2 regions of the Arthrobacter sp. NPDC057259 genome follow, and region 1 is predicted to be linked to the other one. Evidence: predicted binding sites of a transcription regulator. Region 1 holds the regulator's gene; the other holds the start of a gene.
What was found. The regulator LexA, encoded in region 1, represses DNA repair genes until DNA is damaged. The targets are predictions, from matches to a motif close to TCGAACANNTGTTCGA.
Positions count from the first base shown of each region.

Region 2: the regulator LexA is predicted to act here: its motif matches at 8,817-8,832, upstream of ACFUCU_RS13015 (LysM peptidoglycan-binding domain-containing protein).

Region 1 is NZ_JBHUYA010000011.1:33,334-43,172, reverse strand. Features, by position in the region: gene ACFUCU_RS15915 (MFS transporter) at 1-672, opposite strand, end outside; gene ACFUCU_RS15910 (SseB family protein) at 751-1,656, opposite strand; gene priA (bifunctional 1-(5-phosphoribosyl)-5-((5-phosphoribosylamino)methylideneamino)imidazole-4-carboxamide isomerase/phosphoribosylanthranilate isomerase PriA) at 1,669-2,415, opposite strand; gene ACFUCU_RS15900 (hypothetical protein) at 2,459-2,617, opposite strand; gene hisH (imidazole glycerol phosphate synthase subunit HisH) at 2,618-3,388, opposite strand; gene hisB (imidazoleglycerol-phosphate dehydratase HisB) at 3,385-4,011, opposite strand; gene ACFUCU_RS15885 (histidinol-phosphate transaminase) at 4,182-5,291, opposite strand; gene ACFUCU_RS15880 (LysM peptidoglycan-binding domain-containing protein) at 5,410-5,715, opposite strand; gene lexA (transcriptional repressor LexA) at 6,331-7,080, shown strand; gene ACFUCU_RS15870 (ATP-dependent DNA helicase) at 7,210-9,300, opposite strand; gene hflX (GTPase HflX) at 9,293-9,839, opposite strand, start outside.
Region 2 is NZ_JBHUYA010000007.1:170,070-179,908, reverse strand. Features, by position in the region: gene ACFUCU_RS13050 (ROK family glucokinase) at 1-288, shown strand, start outside; gene ACFUCU_RS13045 (hypothetical protein) at 309-935, opposite strand; gene ACFUCU_RS13040 (alpha/beta hydrolase) at 932-1,729, opposite strand; gene ACFUCU_RS13035 (alpha/beta hydrolase) at 1,726-2,517, opposite strand; gene ACFUCU_RS13030 (lysophospholipid acyltransferase family protein) at 2,629-3,369, shown strand; gene ACFUCU_RS13025 (class II 3-deoxy-7-phosphoheptulonate synthase) at 3,484-4,884, shown strand; gene ACFUCU_RS13020 (PASTA domain-containing protein) at 4,980-7,181, opposite strand; gene ACFUCU_RS13015 (LysM peptidoglycan-binding domain-containing protein) at 7,280-8,689, opposite strand; gene ACFUCU_RS13010 (Rv2175c family DNA-binding protein) at 8,950-9,303, shown strand; gene ACFUCU_RS13005 (polyprenyl synthetase family protein) at 9,459-9,839, opposite strand, start outside.

The DNA of each region.
Region 1 (9,839 bases):
CAGGTGCGCGGGGGCGGCCGCGACGACGGCGGCCTCGGCGCCCTGCTGCTGATCCGCCTCGAAGGCGGCCTCGGGCTCGGCGTCGGTGGCGACGGACCGCGTGGGCGGGTTCATCCACATCAGGAAGAGCCCGGACAGTGAGGTGGCGACGCCCACGATGCCGAGGCCCAGCACGGAGTAGCCGGCGGTGGCGACGATCGCGCCGGCGGCCGGACCGATCATGAAGACCAGTTCGGTGCTAATGGCGTCCAGGGCGAACGCGGTGCGGCGCTGGTCCCCGGTGGCCAGGATGCCCAGGGACTGCCGGACCACGCTGAAGATCGGCAGGGTCAAGAGGCCGCCGACGAACACCAGCGGCAACAGCAACTGGTAGCTGACGTGCGGGGCGATGGTCCAGATCACCGTCTCCGAGAGGACGGACGGGATCAGTGCCCGGCGCAGGCCCACGGTATCCACCCGGCGGCCGCGCCACGGGGCGCCGACGGCGATGCCGATGGTCATGACGGCGGCGGCGGTCCCGGCCGCGGCGTAGCCCTGGCCCAGGGTGAGGACGATGTGCAGGGTCAGGAGCACGCCCGCGGCCGAGTGCGGGATGCGGGCCACCATCCCGACAATCAGTAGGTTCCTGATGGGCCGCACTGCCAGCAGCTCACGGTAAAGCGCGAAGTTCACGGGACGGCGTTCCTTTGCCTTGCATTTCTCTCGGTGGCGCGGCCCGTGACCGGCACCGCGGGAGAGGCGGGCCGCCGGTCAGGGTGCTGCGCGCTGCAGCTTGATTTCGATCGAGTCAACCCGCTCGGCGAAAGCTTCATTCCGGGCCCAGTCCTCGTTCAGGCCGGCCACCAGGGATTGCACCTCGGCGGCACTGAGCCCGTCTTCAAGGTACAGCACCACGCGCAGTTCCGGCCCGGCACCGCCGCCGGGCAGCTGCGTCCCGTCGGCCTGCGCCGAGGCCACTCCCCCGCCGGGGCGCAGTTCGACCCGGCGCAGCGCCCTTACCCCGGCCGCGGAGGCGGCGACGGCGTCGGCCACCGCCTGGTCCCGGTAGCTGGGGACCCAGCCGTGCTGCTTGGCCAGCGCCCATACGGCCGGGCGGCGCACCACGAACGTGGCGGCCGAGCCGGGGTCCAGGACCAGCAGTTCGGCATGCTCGGCGACGGCGGAGAGCGCGGCGCGGGCGGCGTAGACGGCCACCGGGCGGGCCTCGGGGTGCCAGGCGGTGAGGTTCTCCGCGGAGGTGAAGACCGGCAGGGCGGTGCGGCCGTCCGGCGCCTTGAGGGTCACCAGCGCCATGTCGGCCTGCTTGTCCCCGTGCAGCCCGGTCCCGTGGGCCCCGGCCACGGCGTCGCCCTCCTCCGCGAGGCTGGCGACGATCGGCACGAAGACCCGGGCCGTGGCGAGGGCCGCGACGACACCGGCTTCGTCCCCGGTGCCTGCCGCGAGGGCCGCGACGGCGGCGAGGTAGCCGGCGTCGGCCGCGCCGTCGTCGTCCTCGAAGTTATGGATGGTCGCTCCGTCGCCGGCCAGGCTGCGTCCTGCCCAGGGCTGCCCGGCGGAGTCCGTCGCTCCCCCGGCGCCGGCGAGGGCGGCGGCGATGTGGCCGGGGAGGGCGCGGTGGCCGGGCTGGGGTTCCTGCGGCACTGTTTCCTGCGGCATGAAGGGACCGGCCTAGCGGCGGCCGGCGACGTCGAGTGCCTCGGGCAGGGTGAAGTTGCCGTTGTAGAGCGCCTTGCCAATGATCGCGCCCTCGACCCCGAGCGGGACCAGGGAGCGGAGGACCTTGAGGTCCTCGAGGCTGGAGATGCCGCCGGAGGCGACGACGGGCTTGCCGGTCTTCTCGACCATCTGGCGCAGCAGCTCCACGTTGGGGCCTTGCAGGGTGCCGTCCTTGGTGACGTCGGTGACGACGTAGCGGGCGCAGCCGGCCTCCTCGAGGCGGCCGAGGACCTCCCAGAGGTCGCCGCCCTCCTTGGTCCAGCCGCGGCCGGCCAGGGTGGTGCCGCGCACGTCGAGGCCGACGGCGATCTTGTCGCCGAAGCGTTCGATCACCCGGTCGGTCCACTCCGGGTTCTCCAGCGCGGCGGTGCCGAGGTTGACGCGGCCGACGCCGAGGTCCAGGGCGCGTTCGAGGGATTCGTCGTCGCGCAGGCCACCGGAGAGTTCCACCTTGATGTCCAGCCGGCCGACCACCTCGCGCAACAGCTCCGCGTTCGAACCGCGGCCGAAGGCAGCGTCCAAGTCCACCAGGTGGACCCACTCGGCGCCCTGTTCCTGCCAGTTCAGGGCCGCTTCGAGGGGGGTGCCGTAGCTTGTTTCGCTGCCGGCCTCGCCCTGGACCAGGCGCACGGCCTGGCCATTGACGACGTCGACGGCGGGGAGCAGTTCCAGGATCGGCAGCGGGTTTTCGGTGGTCATCGTGAAGTCCTCACAAGGTAGGTGGCGGGGGCGGCGCGGGGCGTCAGGCGCCGGGCAGGGTCAGCAGGTAGGCGGCCAGCAGGGACATGCCGGCCAGAATGTAGAAGACGATCTGGACCCAGAGCGGGCTTTTCTGCTGGCGGAAGGAGAGCGCTCCGCCCACCAGCAGCCCGGCGAGGCCCATCAGTACCAGGGACCACATTCAGGCGGTCGCTTCCGGGGTTGCCGGGGCTTCCGCAGTGGTGCCTGTGCCGGCGTTGCGGGCGGGGCGCAGGCTCCCGACCCAGTTGCGCAGCAGGCGGGCGCCCGCGTCCCCGGACTTCTCCGGGTGGAACTGAGTGGCGCAGAGCGGGCCGTTCTCCACCGCCGCGATGAACGGGGCGCCGTGTTCGGACCAGGTCACCAGCGGTGCTGCCATCCGCGGCTGGATCACGTCGAAGTCCCAGTGCTGGACGCCGTAGGAGTGCACGAAGTAGAAGCGTTCCTTCTCCACCCCGTCGAACAGCAGCGAGCCCTCCGGCACGTCGACGGTGTTCCAGCCCATGTGCGGGACGACGTCGGCGGGCAGCAGCTCGACCTTGCCTGGCCACTCCCCCATGCCTTCGGCGACCGTGCCGTGCTCCACGCCGGCCTCGAAGAGGACCTGGAGGCCGACGCAGATGGCCAGCACCGGCCGGCCGCCGGCGACGCGGCGGCCGATCATCCGGATGGCATCGACGGCCTTCAGTTCGTTCATGACGGTTTCGAAGGCGCCGACGCCGGGGACCACCAGGCCGTCGGCGTTGAGGACGTCCTCGGGCTTGGAGCTGAGGATGACCTCGGCGCCGGCGCGCTCGAGGGCGCGCACGGCGGAGCGGACGTTGCCGGAGCCGTAGTCCAGGACGGTGACGGTGGGCTTGCCCTCCGGGGAGGCGGGCTTGCGGCCGGCCTCCGGATCGATGATGGCGCCGTCGCGCAGCACCTTCCCGGTCACAGTGCGCCCTTGGTGGAGGGAATGCCCTCGACGCGGGGGTCCGGCTCGACGGCGGCACGGAGCGCCCGGGCGAACGCCTTGAACTGGGCCTCGACGATGTGGTGCGGGTCGCGGCCGGCGGTGACGTTCATGTGCAGGCAGATTCCGGCGTGCAGCGTGATGGCCTCGAAGACGTGGCGGGTCAGCGAGCCGGTGAAGTGGCCGCCGATCAGGTGGTATTCCTGCCCGGCGGGTTCGCCGGCGTGGACCAGGTAGGGACGGCCGGAGACGTCCACGACGGCGTGTGCGAGGGCCTCGTCGAGGGGCACGGTGGCCTCGCCGAAGCGGCGGATCCCGGCCTTGGTGCCCAGTGCGGTCTTGAGGACCTCGCCGAAGGTGATGGCGACATCTTCGACGGTGTGGTGCACGTCGATGTGGGTGTCACCGGTGGCCTTGACGGTCATGTCGATCAGCGAGTGCTTGCTCAGGGCGGTCAGCATGTGGTCGTAGAACGGCACCGAGGTGCTGATGTCCGAGACGCCGGTGCCGTCCAGGTCGATCTCGACCAGGACGGAGGATTCGCTGGTGGTCCGTTCCAGGCGGGCGGTCCGGGCCTGGGCAGCGGCTGATCCGGTGGTGCTCATATGGGTGTCCTTTTGGCTAGGTGGCGGTCGCCCGGCCTGTGACGGCGGCGCGCGGGTCCTGGATCAAGTCTAGGGCCCGGCACGCCCGGGACGCCCGGCGGTCGCAGGGGCGGTCGCGCGGGGCCGGCGGGGCTGACCCGGCGGTGCGGAAGGTGGGGGTGGACGCGGGCTCAGCCGCGGTGGGCGGTGAGGATCCGTTCAAGGGCCTCCAGGAAGGCGGTGGTCTCCGCCTCGGTTCCGGCGGTGACCCGGAGATGGCCGGGGATGCCGACGTCGCGGACCAGAACGCCGGCGTCGAGTAGTTCCTGCCAGACCCGGTGCGGGTCCGTGAGCCCGCCGAAGAAGACGTAGTTCGAGTCCGACGACGCCGGGGTAAGGCCCATTCGGGTCAGCTCGGTGACGATCCGATCGCGCTGCCGCTTGATGTCCTCGACGTCGGCCATCAGTGCCTCGCGGTGCCGGAGGGCGGCGAGTGCGGTGGCCTGGGTGATGGCGGAGAGGTGGTACGGCAGGCGCACCAGGCGCAGCGCGTCGGTGACCTCGGGCGCCGCGGCCATATAGCCGATCCTGGCACCGGCGAGGGCGAAGGCCTTGCTCATGGTGCGGGAGACGATCAGCCGTTCCCGGCCCGGCAGCAGGGTCAGGGCGCTCGGGGTGCCCTCGTGGGCGAACTCGTGGTACGCCTCGTCGACGATGATGATGGCCTGGCTGGCCTCCCCCGCCTCGTAGACGGCTTCGACGACATCAAGGCCAAGGCCCGTGCCGGTGGGGTTGTTGGGCGAGCAGAGGAAGACGATGTTCGGCTGCAGCTCGCGGACCTGCCGGGCGGCGGACTCGGCGGTCAGGCTGTAGCCCTCACCGCGGACGCCGGCGACGTAGCCGGTGTCCGTTCCGGCAGCGAGCAGCGGGTACATGGAGTACGTGGGAGGGAAACCGAGGGCGTTGCGGCCTGGACCGCCGAAGGCCTGGAGAATCTGCTGCAGCACCTCATTGGAACCGTTGGCGGCCCAGATGTTCGTGGCGTCCAGCCCGTGGCCAAGGTATTCGGCCAGCGCCCCGCGGAGTTCGGTGAACTCCCGGTCCGGATAGCGGTTGAGCCCGGCGGCCGCCTCGGTGACGGCCTCCGCGATCGCTGCCCGCACGTCGGCGGGGACGCCATGGGTGTTCTCGTTGACGTTCAGGAGAATCGGAACGTCCAGCTGGGGAGCACCGTAGGGGCGCAGGCCCCGCAGGTTGGTCCGGAGGGGAAGTCGGTTGAGTCGCTCAAGCTGGTCAGTCACGTCCCCAGTTTAAGTGAGAGGACTGTCTGGCCCGAAACCGTGACCAACGAAGGCCCATCCCGCGGCCGGCGAATGGCCATCCCGAGGTCGGCGGACGCTCCGTCCCGGGGGATTCAGCTCAGGGGGTCGGAACGAAGAGCTGCTGGCCGGGCAGGACCGGTGCGGCGTCGAGGTTGTTCAGCTGCACGATCTCGGCGACCACGTCCCGCGGATCCCGTTTCGGGTCGACGGTGCCGGCGATGGTCCACAGGGACTCCCCGGGCTGCACGGTCACGGTGACCGTCGGGGTGGTCGCCAGCGATGCCGGGGAATCGGCGGCCTTCGCCGGCGCGGTCAGGAAGCCTGCCAGGGACAGCAGCAGGGCCGCGAGCAGGATCAGGGGCAGTCCGAAGAAGACGAAGCGTCCCCGCCGGGTCAGCCGCAAGGGAGCCTGGGCCGATGAGTGGGCCCGGCGTACAGCTGACGCGCTCCCGGCGGTCGCGTAAGCGTCGGCCGGGGCCGCGAACGGAGCTACCGCCCCGGAGAAGGCCGTGGCGGTATCCGGCACGAGATACAGTGCCGGCCTTCCGGCGTCGGAAAACTGCGAACCGGCGAAAGCGCTTCTTGCTGACATGAACTGAGCCCTCCTGGACTTGTCGTTGCCGCCCGGCGTACTCCTCGTACCTGCCGCCAACCGGCTGAACCATCATTCGCTTCGAACACAAAGCCGAAACCGGCCGTGGTTCTCCACTCGCAATCTTCGAACACATCTTCGAATCTTGCTGTTCTCTTTTTAGCACCTATGAACGAACTCTGTCGAGACTCGCTAGAACAAATGTTTGAAAAACACCGGCGGCTGACCTATTTTTGAAGCACGGAACCGGTCCCTCGAGGGACCCGCACTCCGCACCTGCAGTCTGAAACCTGTCGAACACCCGCCAGCGGTGATCAAGAGCAGTCAAACGGCAGGCACTGACATTTTTAGGATTCGCAGCAATCGGGCCGCTTCACTCGGTCCGCCGGCCACGGATCCGCACCACGAACGGAAGGCACGGCGACCATGGCAGCACAAGCCACCGGCGGGAGGGCAACCCGGCGCGGCGCCCAGCCTGCCCGGGCGCCCAAGAGCCTCACCGTCCGTCAGAAGAAGATCCTCGAAACCATCCAGCGGTCCGTGACGAACAACGGCTATCCGCCGTCAATGCGCGAGATCGGGGACACGGTGGGGCTGGCCAGCCTCTCCAGTGTGACCCACCAGCTCTCCCAGCTGGAGAAGCTGGGCTACCTGCGCCGGGACCCCAAGCGTCCCCGCGCCATGGAAGTCCTGATGCCGCTGACCCTGGACGAGGGATCCACCCCGATTTCCGGCGTCGAACAGCCCCGCGGGCTGAAGGCCGTCGGCGGACTCGCGGTGTCGGAACTGGCCAGCGCCACGGACACGGCGATGGTCCCGTTTGTGGGCCGGATCGCCGCCGGTGGCCCGATCCTGGCCGACCAGGTGGTGGAGGACGTCCTCCCCCTGCCGCGCCAGCTCGTGGGCCACGGTGAGCTGTTCATGCTCAAGGTCGCGGGTGACTCCATGATCGACGCCGCGATCTGCGACGGGGACTGGGTGGTCGTGCGCCGGCAGAACGACGCCGTCAACGGCGACATCGTGGCCGCCCTCCTCGATGACGAAGCCACGGTCAAGACGTTCCGGCAGCGCGACGGCCACACCTGGCTGCTGCCGCAGAACACCCAGTACGAACCGATCCTGGGCGACCACGCCGTCATCATGGGCAAGGTCGTCTCGGTCCTCCGCTCCCTGTAGCGCGGGCAACGCCGCCGGCCAGGGACCGGCTGAACGCGCTGAACGCCCGGACCTGAGGCCCCCCACCCCGCCCGGACGCCGAGGCCTGAGCGCCGCCAAACCCCGCCAAAACGTCCCTGCCCCGGGGGCCTACGACCCCTGCGCGGCTTCTTTCGCGAGCCGCTCCAGCGACGCCACGGCCACCGCCGGGTCCGTCGTGGCCCAGAACGGCGGCAGCGCGGCCCGGAGGAAGCCGCCGTAACGCTCGGTGGACAGCCGTGAGTCCAGCACCGCCACCACGCCGCGGTCCGACGTCGAACGGATCAGCCGGCCCGCGCCCTGCGCCAGCCGGATCGCCGCGTGCGTGGCCGAGACGCTCATGAAGCCGTTGCCCCCGGCCTGCGCCACGGCCCGGGAGCGGGCCGTCATCAGCGGATCGTCCGGCCGCGGGAACGGGATCCGGTCGATCACCACCAGCCGGCAGGAGTTGCCGGGCACGTCAACGCCCTGCCACAGGGACATGGTGCCGAAGAGGCAGGTGTCCGGTTCGTCCGCGAACTGCTTGACCAGCGCGGTCATGGTGGATTCGCCCTGGCAGAGGATGCTCAGGCCCAGCCGCGGCCGGAGCGCGTCGGCGGCCTCCTCCGCGGCGCGCCGGGAGGAGAAGAGGCAGAGCGCGCCGCCGCCGGAGGCGCGGATCAGCTTCTCGAGCTCGTCCAGGGCCTCGGGCGCGGTCCCCCGGCCCGGTTTGGGCAGGTGCTTGGCGACGTAGAGGATGCCCTGCTTGGGGTATTCGAACGGCGACCCGACGTCGACGCCGGTCCAGCTCGGGGCGCCGGGGCCCACCAGGCCCAGGCCCCCCGCGGCCGGTTCGAAGGCCGAGCCGATGGCGAGGGTGGCCGAGGTCAGCACCACGGTGTGGTCCGCGAACAGGCCCTCCCGCAGCCGCCCGGCCACGCTGAGCGGGGCGATGTTGATCAGCACGGGCGCCGAATCATCCGGCTGCGAGTAGCCCTGCTGCGGGTCGAAGGTGCTCTGCCGCGAGAACCACACCACCTCGCGGTTCTCGCGGGCCGCGAGCAGGCGTTCGCAGAGCTCCAGGATCACCATCAGCCGGGAGCGCGCCAGCTGCCGGCCGCCGTCGGCCGTGGTGGAGCCGTCTCCCTTGGAGTCGGAGAGCGCCGCACGGCAGGCGTCCCGGAGCTGGTCCACGCAGTCGAGCTGTTCGCTGTTCAGGCCATTGGGCATCAGTCCGCCGGGCACCCCCGCAACGGCGAGCTCAAGGTTCGCGGCGGCGTTGTTCAGCGCGTCCACGGTGATGCCGGTGTGCTTGCGGGCGCCCGAGGCGGCGGCGTGGACCATGGCCACGGAGAGCTGGCCGGAGACGGCCCCGGTGACCCGGTCCTGGAGTTCGTGCGCCTCGTCCACGACGACGACGTCGTATTCGGGCAGCACGGCCAGGCCCTCGAAGGCGCTCACGGCCAACATGGCGTGGTTGGTGACCACGACGTCGGCGTCCGCCGCGTCCTGGCGCGCCAGTTCGCTGAAGCATTCGGCGGCCGACGGGCACTTCTGCGCGCCGAGGCATTCCATGGCGGTGACGGACACCTGCCGCCAGGCGCGGTCGGTCACGCCGGGGAGCAGTTCGTCGCGGTCGCCGGTGGCCGTGTCCTCGGCCCATTCCCGGAGGCGGACCACTTCCCGGCCCAGCTGCGAGGAGGGGCCGCCCATGGCGGCGGCGAAGTGCGGGACCGAGGTGTCCTCACCCAGGGAGAAGAGCTGGCCCTCGGCGGGTTCCTCGGACGGGAACCCACCCTCGAGCTTGTGCCGGCACACGTAGTTGGACCGGCCCTTGACCAGGGCGATCTTGACGGGCCGCTTCAGGGCAGGGGTGATGGCCTTGAGCAGTCGCGGCAGGTCCCGGCCGACGATCTGGGTCTGCAGGGCCAGGGTGGCCGTGGAGACCAGGGTGGGCTTGTCGCTGTCCAGCGAGTGGGCGATCAGCGGGATCAGGTACGCCAGGGACTTTCCGGTGCCGGTGCCGGCCTGGACCAGCAGGTGGTCGCCTGTGTCGATGGCGCGGGCCACCTGGCGGGCCATTTCGTGCTGGCCGTCACGGCTCTGCCCGCCCATCGCGGCGACCGCCCGGTCGAGGAGCTCGATCACGAGCTCCTCGCCGGTGGCGCCGCTGGGGGCCGGGCGTGCGTCGCTGTCCGCTTCCGCCACGGCCGGTTCAGTCATTGCGGACGAAGGGATCCAGCTCGGCCGCCAGGCCTTCGCGCACCATGACGACGGCGCGCGTGCCGGTCTCCTCGTGGTCCAGGCTGACGATCTCCGCCTCGGTCTCGTGCAGCTTGCTGAGCACGTCGCCGCGGCTGTACGGGATCATCAGTTCCAGCTTCACGCTGGGCCGCGGGATGCCTTCGCTGACGGCCCGCAGCAGCTCGGGGATGCCCTCGCCGGTGCGGGCGGAGACCACCACGTGGCGCGGTTCGCGCTGCTTCAGGCGCTCCACCACGAACGGGTCCGCGGCGTCGGCCTTGTTCAGGACGATGATCTCGGGCACCTTGCGGGCGTCGACCTCGCTGAAGACGGACCGGACGGCCGCGATCTGGCCCTCGGGGTCCGGGTGCGAGACGTCCACCACGTGCAGGATCAGATCCGAGTCGGCGACCTCCTCCAGGGTGGACCGGAACGCCTCCACCAGCTGCGTGGGCAGCGAGCGGACGAAGCCCACGGTGTCGGCCAGGGTGTAACCCAGGCCGTCGGAGGTCTCGGCC
Region 2 (9,839 bases), on a different contig from region 1:
GCCGGGGACCCCACCGCCCGTGAACTGCTGGAGGACGTGGGTGAGTGGCTTGGCCTGGGCCTGGCCAACCTGGCCGCCGCCCTGGACCCGGGGACCTTCGTGATCGGCGGCGGGCTCTGCGATGCCGGCGAGCTGCTCGTCGGCCCGGCCCGCACGGCCTTCGCCCGCAACCTCACCGGGCGGGGCTTCCGCCCGGCGGCCCGGATCGAGCTCGCGGCGCTCGGCCCCAACGCGGGCCTGATCGGCGCCGCCGACCTGTCCCGGGTCAGCAGCCGGATGCGGAGCTAGCGGTACCGCTCCGGGTCATGTCAGACCCGGGCGCCGTCGTCGTACTCGTCTTTTTCGTGCGGAAGCTTGGAGATCAGGTAAACCACGGACACCGCGAACGCGGCCACCATGCCGATGATCGCCAGCAGCGGGGCCGAGCGCCAGAACATCACCGAGAGGAGCAGGGCAATCGGACCGCCCACCGCGCCGATCCACGCCAGCATGGTCAAAGGGTCCGTGTCCGAGAGCTTCGGCGGCTCCTCCGGCACGAACTCGCCGTCCCCGTCGTCGTCGGCCTCGTAGTCCCGCGGCCCTCTGCCCGCCGCGCCGCCAGGTGCGGGGGCAGACCCCGGGGCTGATCCGGGTCCCGGCGCGGCCAGGCCCAGCGGGTCGAAGTCGCTGAAGCGCCGCGGCCCGGCAGGATCCCCGCCGGTGCCGGCGCCACCCTTGCCGGCTCCGTCTCCGTCCGTCTTTTCCCCGCCGGTCCCGTCCCCGCCAGTTTTTCCCCCGGCTGTCTCTTCTCCGCCTGTCTTTTCCCCGCCTGCGACGGGTTCCGGCGTCAGGCCCGAGTCGGTCTGCTCCAGCCGCGCCACCAGGTCCAGCCAGACGGCATCGTCCTGGTTCGCGCCGGAATCCGGGTCCGGGGACTTGGGATCGGAATGCGTCATCTGCCGTTTCTTCCTTGGCTGCTGCTGGCGCCCGGTTCGTGGGCTGCCACGATCGAGCGGATGAATTCGGCCGTGCCGCTGAAGATCTGCGGCGCGTCGTTGTCCATGGTAGCCACGTGGTAGCTGTTCCTCAGCGGCACTACCTCCAGCTGGGCGTTGGCCAGTCCACGGCGCAGCGCCGTCATGCTGGCCTCCGAGACCACGTGGTCCACCGTGGAGCGGTAGGCCCGCACCGGGGCGGTGACGCGGGGGAGCAGCCGCACCGTGTCCTTGAACATCTTGTTCAACTCGTAGGCGGCCGCCACCGGGGTGCGGGCGTAGGCGCCCTCGTCGACGCCTTCCTTGAGGATGTCCCCGGCGATCGCCGGTGTGCTCTTGAGGACGAAGCGCACGAAGCCGGCCAGCGGGGCGCGGGGATCGTCGATCACCAGGCCCGGGTTGACCAGCACGGCGCCCGCCACCGGGTGGGTGGCGGCCAGCCGCAACGCCAGTGCCCCTCCCATCGAGAGTCCGGCCACCACCACGTGGTCGCATTCTTCCGCCAGTTCCAGGTAGGAGGCCTCCAGGCCGGCGTGCCATTCCTGCCAGCGCGTCCGGGCCAGCTCCTGCCAGCTGGTGCCGTGGCCCGGCAGCAGCGGCATCCGCACCGCGTAGCCTTCCCGTGCGAGGGACTCCGCCCACGCCCGGACACCGTGCGGGCTGCCGGTGAAGCCGTGGGACACCACCACGCCGACGCTCGGGCCCTCCCCGCTGAAGGGGTGGCTGAACGGCGAGTGGTCGGGCGCTGGCGTCATGGCTGCTCCGGGGTTCCTGAGGGGGCGGGGGTGTGGTCCTGGAAGAAGCGTAGCGAGCGTTCGAAGATCAGTGGCGCATCGACATCGAGGGTCGCCACGTGTCCGCTGTCCGGCAGCCGCACCACCTCCGGTGCGGACGGACCCAGCCGGCGCTCGAGCAGGGCCAGCGAGGAGGCCGGCACCACGGCGTCGGTGTCCGATTTGAACACCAGGGCCGGCGCGGTGACCGAGGGCAGTTCCCGGAGCGTAGTCGAGAAGAGCTTGCGCAACTGGTGTACGGCCTGCAGCGGCGTGAGCGAGTAGTCGCCGTCGTCGGTGGCGGCCGCCGTCGACTCCGCCTCCTGCAGCGGAACGGTGGTGCGCTGCAGATATTTGAGGACGCCGACGTAGCGGACGCGCCGGTCGTAGAAGCTCAGCCCCGGGTTGACGACGGCGACTCCGGCCACCGGGTTCCGGGCGGCGGTGCGCAGCGCGATGGTCCCGCCCATGGACAGGCCCGCGACGAAGCAGGTACCGGTGGTGGCGGCCAGTTCCCGGTACGCATCCTCGAAGGCGCCGTACCATTCCAGCCAGCTCCGGCGCGCGAGATCCCGCCAGTTCGTGCCGTGTCCGGGTAGCAGGGGAACGCTCACCGCGTAGCCAGCGGCGGCAAGGTGTTCGGCCCACGGCAGCACGCTTAGCGGGCTGCCGGTGAAGCCGTGGCAGATGGCCACGCCGGTGCGCGCGTTCGCGCCGTGGCCGGGGTAGGAGAAAGCGGCAGGCCGGGAGGGGGTGCTGCTGTCGCTCATGAGCCCATCGTGTCACTGTTCGGGACAAAACTCACTAGAGTAGGGTGTCATTGAAGTCCTGGCCGGACCCGAAGAAGGGCCGGCCAGACGCCTGCCGGAGAGGTACACCACGTGTTTTATTGGTTCATGAAGACGTTCGTCCTCGGACCGGTCCTCAAGACGCTCTTCCGGCCGTGGGTCAAGGGCCTGGACAACGTTCCCGCCAGCGGCGCCGCGATCCTCGCCTCCAACCACCTCTCCTTCTCCGATTCCATCTTCATGCCCCTGATGGTGCCCCGGCCGGTGGTGTTCCTGGCCAAGTCCGAGTACTTCACCGGCAAGGGCGTCAAGGGCAAGCTCACGGCCGCTTTCTTCCGCCTGACCAACCAGCTGCCGATGGACCGGTCCGGGGGTGCGGCCTCCGCCCAGTCGCTGAACGCCGGCATGGACGTGCTGAAGAACGGCTCGCTGCTGGGCATCTACCCCGAGGGCACGCGCAGCCCCGACGCGCGGCTGTACCGCGGCAAGGTGGGCGTGGCCCGGCTGGCGCTGCAGGCCCGCGTCCCGGTGATCCCGGTGGCGATGATCGGCACGGACAAGGTCCAGCCGATCGGCAAGCGGGTCCCCAACATCCGCCGGATCGGCATGATCTTCGGCGAGCCGATGGATTTCAGCCGCTACTACGGCATGGAGGACGACCGGCTCATCCAGCGCTCCGTGACGGACGAGATCATGTACGAGCTGATGCGGCTCTCCGGGCAGGAGTACGTGGACGAGTACGCCGCCGTCGTCAAGCTCCGGCTCGCCGGCAAGGCCACCGAGGCACCCACGCAGGAGCCCGGCCCGGGCCCGGAGGCGCCGGGAACAGTGTGACGGGAGGGGCCCGGACTTTGACGCCCCGGCGCCGTTGAACCGCTCCCGGCGAACTATCCTAGGAGGGTGACTGAGCTATCCGCACCCTCCACGTCCCCCCTCACCTCCTCCCCGATGCCGGGCGCCCCCGTGGCCCCCGCGTTCGCAGCCGGCGCCTTCGCCGGCATCTCCCAGAGCGGAGCGGCCAACTATCCCGGGCTGGACGACTGGCGGAAGCTCCCGGCCTCCCAGCAGCCCACCTGGTCCGACCCGGCAGTCTTCGAGGCCTCGGTCAAGGAGCTCTCCGTGCTGCCGCCGCTGGTGTTCGCCGGCGAGGTGGACATCCTCCGGGAACGGCTCGCCGCCGCGGCCCGGGGCGAGGCGTTCCTGCTCCAGGGCGGTGACTGCGCCGAAACCTTCGAGGCCGCCACCGCGGACAAGATCAGCGCCCGGGTCCGGACCATCCTGCAGATGGCCGTCGTGCTTACCTATGGCGCAGCCATGCCCGTGATCAAGATGGGCCGGATGGCGGGGCAGTTCGCCAAGCCGCGGTCCTCCAACGACGAGACCCGCGACGGTGTGACCCTCCCGGCCTACCGCGGCGACATCGTCAACGGTTACGACTTCACCCCGGAATCCCGCGCCCACGACGCCGGCCGGATGCTGAAGGCGTACCACACCTCGGCGTCGACCCTGAACCTGATCCGGGCCTTCACCCAGGGCGGTTTCGCTGATCTCCGCCTGGTGCACCAGTGGAACAAGGGCTTCACCGAGAATCCGGCGCACGCCCGCTACGAATCGCTCGCCCGCGACATCGACCGGGCCATCAAGTTCATGTCCTCCTGCGGCGCGGACTTCGAGGCACTCAAGCGCGTGGAGTTCTACGCCAGCCACGAGGCGCTGCTGCTGGACTACGAGCGGGCGCTGACCCGCATCGACTCCCGCACCGGCCTGCCGTACGACACCTCCGCGCACTTCCTCTGGATCGGGGAGCGCACCCGCGAGCTGGACCACGCCCACGTGGACTTCCTCTCCCGGGTCCGCAACCCTATCGGCGTGAAGCTCGGCCCCACCACCACGGGCGACGATGCGCTGCGGCTGATCGACAAGCTGGACCCGAACCGCGAACCGGGCCGCCTGACCTTCATCACCCGCATGGGCGCCGGCAACATCCGCGAGAAACTGCCGCCCATCGTGGAGCGAGTCACCGCCTCCGGCGCGCAGGTCCTGTGGGTCACGGACCCGATGCACGGCAACACCGTCACCTCCCCGAACGGCTACAAGACCCGCAACTTCGACGACGTCATCGACGAGGTGCGCGGCTTCTTCGAGGTCCACCACGGCCTCGGCACCGTGCCGGGCGGCCTGCACGTGGAGATGACCGGCGACGACGTGGCCGAGTGCCTGGGCGGCGCGGACCCGATCGACCAGGACGCCTTCCTGGACCGCTACGAGTCGGTCTGCGACCCGCGCCTGAACCACATGCAGTCCCTCGAGATGGCGTTCCTCGTGGCCGGATCCCTCGCCAAGCGCTAGGACCCCGCCCAGCTTAAACGCAAGGACCCCGGCCGCAGGATGGCGGCCGGGGGTCCTTGCGCTTAAGTCCCCTTGGGCGGGCCTGGCCGGGCCGGCTAGACCACGGTCAGGGTGATGGTGGATCCCTCCGGGACGCTCCGGTTGACCGGGTCCTGGGCCCGGACGGTGCCGAAGAACCCGCCCAGGATGTTCTCCACCTGCACCTTGAAGCCGAGTTTCTCCAGCGCGTCGCGGGCCTCCTTGGCCTGCTTGCCCACGAAGCTGGGCACGTCCACCATCCGCGGCCCCTTGGAGATGGTCAGGGTGACCGAGCCGCCGCGGGTGAGGGTGGCGCCTCCGGCGGGGTCCTGGCTGACGACGGCGCCCTTGGGCACCGAGCGGTCGAAGACGGGTTCGGGAGCGACGACGGGTTGCAGCCCGGCGGCCTGCAGGGCCTTGGCGGCGGCGTCTTGGTCCTTGCCGCGCACATCCGGGACGGGGATGGGCTGCGGTCCCTTGGAGACTGTCAGGCCCACCGGGGTGCCGTGCTTGGCGGGCGTGCCCCCGGCCGGGTCCTGAGCCAGCACGGCACCGGCCGGGGCGGACTCGTCGAAGGTCTGGGTGACCGGGCCCAGCGCCATGCCGGCGCCGTTGAGCGCCGTCTTCGCCTCGTCCAGGGACTTGCCGGTCAGCCCGGGCAGCGGGAAGAGCTCCGGGCCCTTGGAGACGGCCAGGGAGACCGCTTCGAACTTGCGGATGACCTTGCCGGCCGGGGGTTCCGAGCCGACCACCAGGCCGGGGGAGACGCTGTCGTCGTAGACGTCCCGGGTGGTCGAGTTGAAACCGGCCGTCCGCAGCAGGGCCTGGGCCTCGGCGACGGTCTTGTTGCCCACCTGCGGCACGGTGCCGGGCGAGCCGGGACCCATCCCGAAGAACCATCCGGCCCCGGCGGCGAGGACTGCCGCCAGCACCAGCACCACGATCCAGACCAGGCCGCGGCGGCGGGGGTTGCCGGGCCGAAGGGTGCGGCTGGGGGTGGCGGCGGCCCGCTGGCGGGCCTTCTCCTCGTCCCGGTCCAGCTTGCGCTGGGCGCGCTTGCTGGCCGGCGGCGCGGCGGCGTCCCCGGCCCAGGCCTCCGCCCCGAATCCGGAGCCGCTGTCGCCTGAGTCGCCGTAGGGCGAGTCGCCGTCGTCGGAGTCGCCGGGGGCGGTCAGCGGGCCGAAGCCGCCGGCGGCGGCTCCCCGGGTCGGCGGACGGGACGTTCCCGGGATCACGGTGGTGGGGTTGCTGCCGCCGCGGCCGATCACTTCGGTGGGCTGCGGAAGGGCGCCGAGGAACTCGGTGTGCGCCCCGCCGTCGTCGGCAGCGGCGCCCGCAGCGGCACCCGCGGCCGTACCAGCGGCTCCGGCCGCGGCAGCGGGCAGCGCGGGGGAGAGCGGACGGGCGGCGGGCGGTTGCAGGTCGAGTTCGGCGTCGCTGAGGTTGGTCCGGATGTGGCGCAGCTCGGAGAGCAGGGCCTGCCCGTCCACCGGGCGCTTGTCGGGGTCGTTGGCGGTGCACCACTGCACCAGCTCATCGATTTCTCCGGCCAGTCCCGGCACCAGGAGCGAGGGCGCGCCCACACTGGAGTTCACGTGCTGGTAGGCCACCTGGATGGGAACCTCGCCGTCGAACGGCTGCCGGCCGGTGAGCATCTCGTAGAGCATAATGCCCAGGGAGTAGATGTCGCTGCGGGCATCGGCCTGCCGGCCCATCACCAGCTCGGGGGAGAGGTACGCCACCGTGCCGATCAGCGCGCCGGTGCTGGTCGACGTCGTGACGGCCCGCGCGAGGCCGAAGTCACCGATCTTGATCCGGCCGTCGTCGGCGATCAGGACGTTCTCCGGCTTCACGTCACGGTGGATCAGCCCGGCGGCGTGCGCGGCGGCGAGGCCCTCAACCACGGGGTCAATGTAGGCCAGGGCCAGCCTCGGCGTGAGGGCGCCGCGTTCCTTGAGCATGTCCCGGAGCGTGTGGCCCTTGATGTACTCCATGACCAGGTAGGCCAGCGGGCCGTCCTCGCCCTGGTCCAGCATGCCCACCACGTGCGGGTGGGAGAGCCGGGCCGCAGCCTTCGCCTCCCGGCCCAGGCGGTCCAGGAACTGCGGGTCCCCGGCCATGTGCGGGTGCAGGACCTTGAGCGCCACATCCCGCTCCAGGCGGCGGTCCGTTGCGAGGTAGACGGTGGACATGCCGCCCCTGGCCAGCTTGGAGCGAACCAGGTACCGGTTGTCCACGAGGGTCCCGACGAGAGCATCCGAAGTGTAGTCCTGCACCATTCGATCCTACGTTCTGCACAGAAACGGGCCCGGATTGACATGCAATCCGGGCCCGTATCGTTACGCGACGGAGGGCTCAGCCCCGCGCGAAGCCGTGGTCAGCTGAACTGCTGCTGCAGCCGCTTGATGGACGCGACGTACGCCTTGGTGTCGTCGTACATGCCGTTCTTGCTCACCGAGTACTGGCCCTGGTAGTAACCGGCGATCGCGGTGTCCAGGTCCTTGCTGGTGCGGACCAGCTGGCGGATGATGGCGACGCCGGCCGTGGCGTTGTCGTACGGGTCCAGCAGGTTCAGCTTGCGGCCCACCAGGTCCGAGGCCCACTGTCCCGAGGACGGGATGACCTGCATGGTGCCAATGGCATTGGCGGGGGAAACCGAGCGCTGGTTGAAGCTGGACTCCTGGAAAGCGAAGGCCATGGCCAGGGACGGGTCGACGCCCATCCGGCGCGCGGTGTCCGCGACGATCTGCTTCATCTGCGCGGTGCTGGGCACCGGCGAGGCGTTCAGGATCGCCTTGTTCGCGTTGGCGGAGCTGACCACGGCCTCCGGGTAGCTGAAGCCGAGGAAGGTGCTCGGGACCAGCGGCGTGACCGTGGCCGGCGGCGTGCTGGAGCTCGGGTTGACCGTGGTGGAGGAACCCGCACCCGGGATGACCAGCTTGTTGCCCGGGTAGATGATGCTGCTCATGGTCAGCCGGTTCGCCGAGAGGATGTCGGCGAGCTTCACGCCGTTCTTAGCCGCGATACCGGAGAGGGTGTCGCCGGACTTCACGGTGTAGGAGCCGGAGGCGGGGGCCGGTGCCGGCGCGGGTGCGGACGGCGCGGGGGCTGCCACCGGGGCGGGGGCCGCCGGTGCCGGGGCGGCGGGGGCGGAACCGCCACCCACCTTGATCTGCTGGCCCGGGTAGATAATCGAGCGCATGTTCAGCCCGTTCCAGTTCAGGACATCGGAGAGCTGGACGCCGCTGCGGGCGGCGATCGCGCTGAGGGTGTCGCCGGACTTCACGGTGTAGGACTGGCCGCCGGCGGGAGCGGGGGCCGGGGCCGACGGCGCGGCGGGGGCCTGGGGGGAGGCGACCGCGTTGCCGCTGAGCTTGATCTTCTGGCCCGGGTAGATGATCGAGTTCGGCTGCATGTTGTTCAGCTTCAGGACCTGGTAGGTGTCCAGGCCAAACTTGCCGGCGATCGCGCTGACGGTATCGCCGCGGGAAATCGTGTACTCGGCCGGGGCGGGCGCCTGGGCCGGCTGGAATGCCGCCGGGATGGTGGTGGAGACGGCGGCGGCCGGGATAATCGCGGACGGCAGGGCCTGGGCGGTGAGCCCGGCGGCCTGGGCCTTCATGGCGGCGGCCAAGGTGGCCGGGATGGCGCGCGGCCGGGATTCCGCGGCGGCCGGTTGGGCGATCGCCAGCGAAGACAGGACGACGGCGGGCAGGGCCGCCGTCGTGGCCGCGATCAGCGGGAGGCCGGGCCTAGGGGTTGGCTTCGGCGCACGGGACGTCGTCATGGGAAAGATCCTCTTCTCAGCGGCGAACGCTGCAGGTCAGGCCGGTGTTACTGGTGTTGCCAGTGTGACTCTAGATACCCCAGTTACAAATGTGATCTATGTGAATCTCTCATGAATTGGGAAATAGCACAAGAACTGTTTGACATTCCGTAAAACCGTTTTGTGGGTGTGTCGTGGACGGGTGCTGCGGAGCGGGGTGAATTACCGTCCGGGACGCGGCTGACTAGGCGCAATACGTCCCGACATGGCACTCTTGACGCGTGAGTAATGTAGAAAGCCTTGTAGGCGAATGGCTGCCCCTGCCCGATGTTGCCGAGCTGCTGAATGTCTCCATCACCAAGGTTCATGCGCTGCTGGACGAGCGTGCGCTGGCGGCGATCCGGGTGGGAGACCGCCGCATCCGCTCCGTGCCCGCGGCGTTTATACAGGACGGCCACGCGGTGGAAAGCCTCAAGGGCACCATTGTGGTCCTTTCCGACGCCGGTTATTCGGATGAGGAATTGATTACCTGGCTGTTCACTGCGGACGAATCCCTGCGGGGCCGTCCGATCGACGCCCTCCGCGAGGGCCGCAAGACCGAGATCCGCCGCCGCGCCCAGACGATGGCCTGGTAGCGCACCGCAGAGGCGGTTTCCTGGATCAACTTTCAGCGTCAACGGCGAAGGCCGTGCCCGGGGCAGTCACTCTGCCAGGGGCACGGCCTTCGCTTTTTTGTTGACGCTGCTGTTGTCCTCGGTGCTGTCGTCGCTGTTATTGCCGCTAACGCGCGTCAGGCCGCGCGGCTGACGGCGGCCTCGGCGAGCCGGCGCAGGGCCGTCTTCGGCAGCTCGTCCAGTTCGAGCGACTCCAGCGCGTCGAAGGCGGCCTGGCCGAATTCCTCGATCAGCGTCTCGGTGGCCTGCAGGGCTCCGCACTCGACGATGATCCGGCGGATCTCCTCGACGTCGTCGTCCCCCAGGCCCGGACTGCCCAGCCGGGCGTCGATGAACCCGGACTCCTCCGGGGTGGCCATCTCCAGGGCAAAAGCCACCAGGACAGTGCGTTTGCCCTCGCGGAGGTCATCGCCCGCGGGCTTGCCGGTGGTCACCGGGTCCCCGAACACGCCCAGGACGTCGTCGCGCAGCTGGAAGGCCTCGCCGAGCGGCAGGGC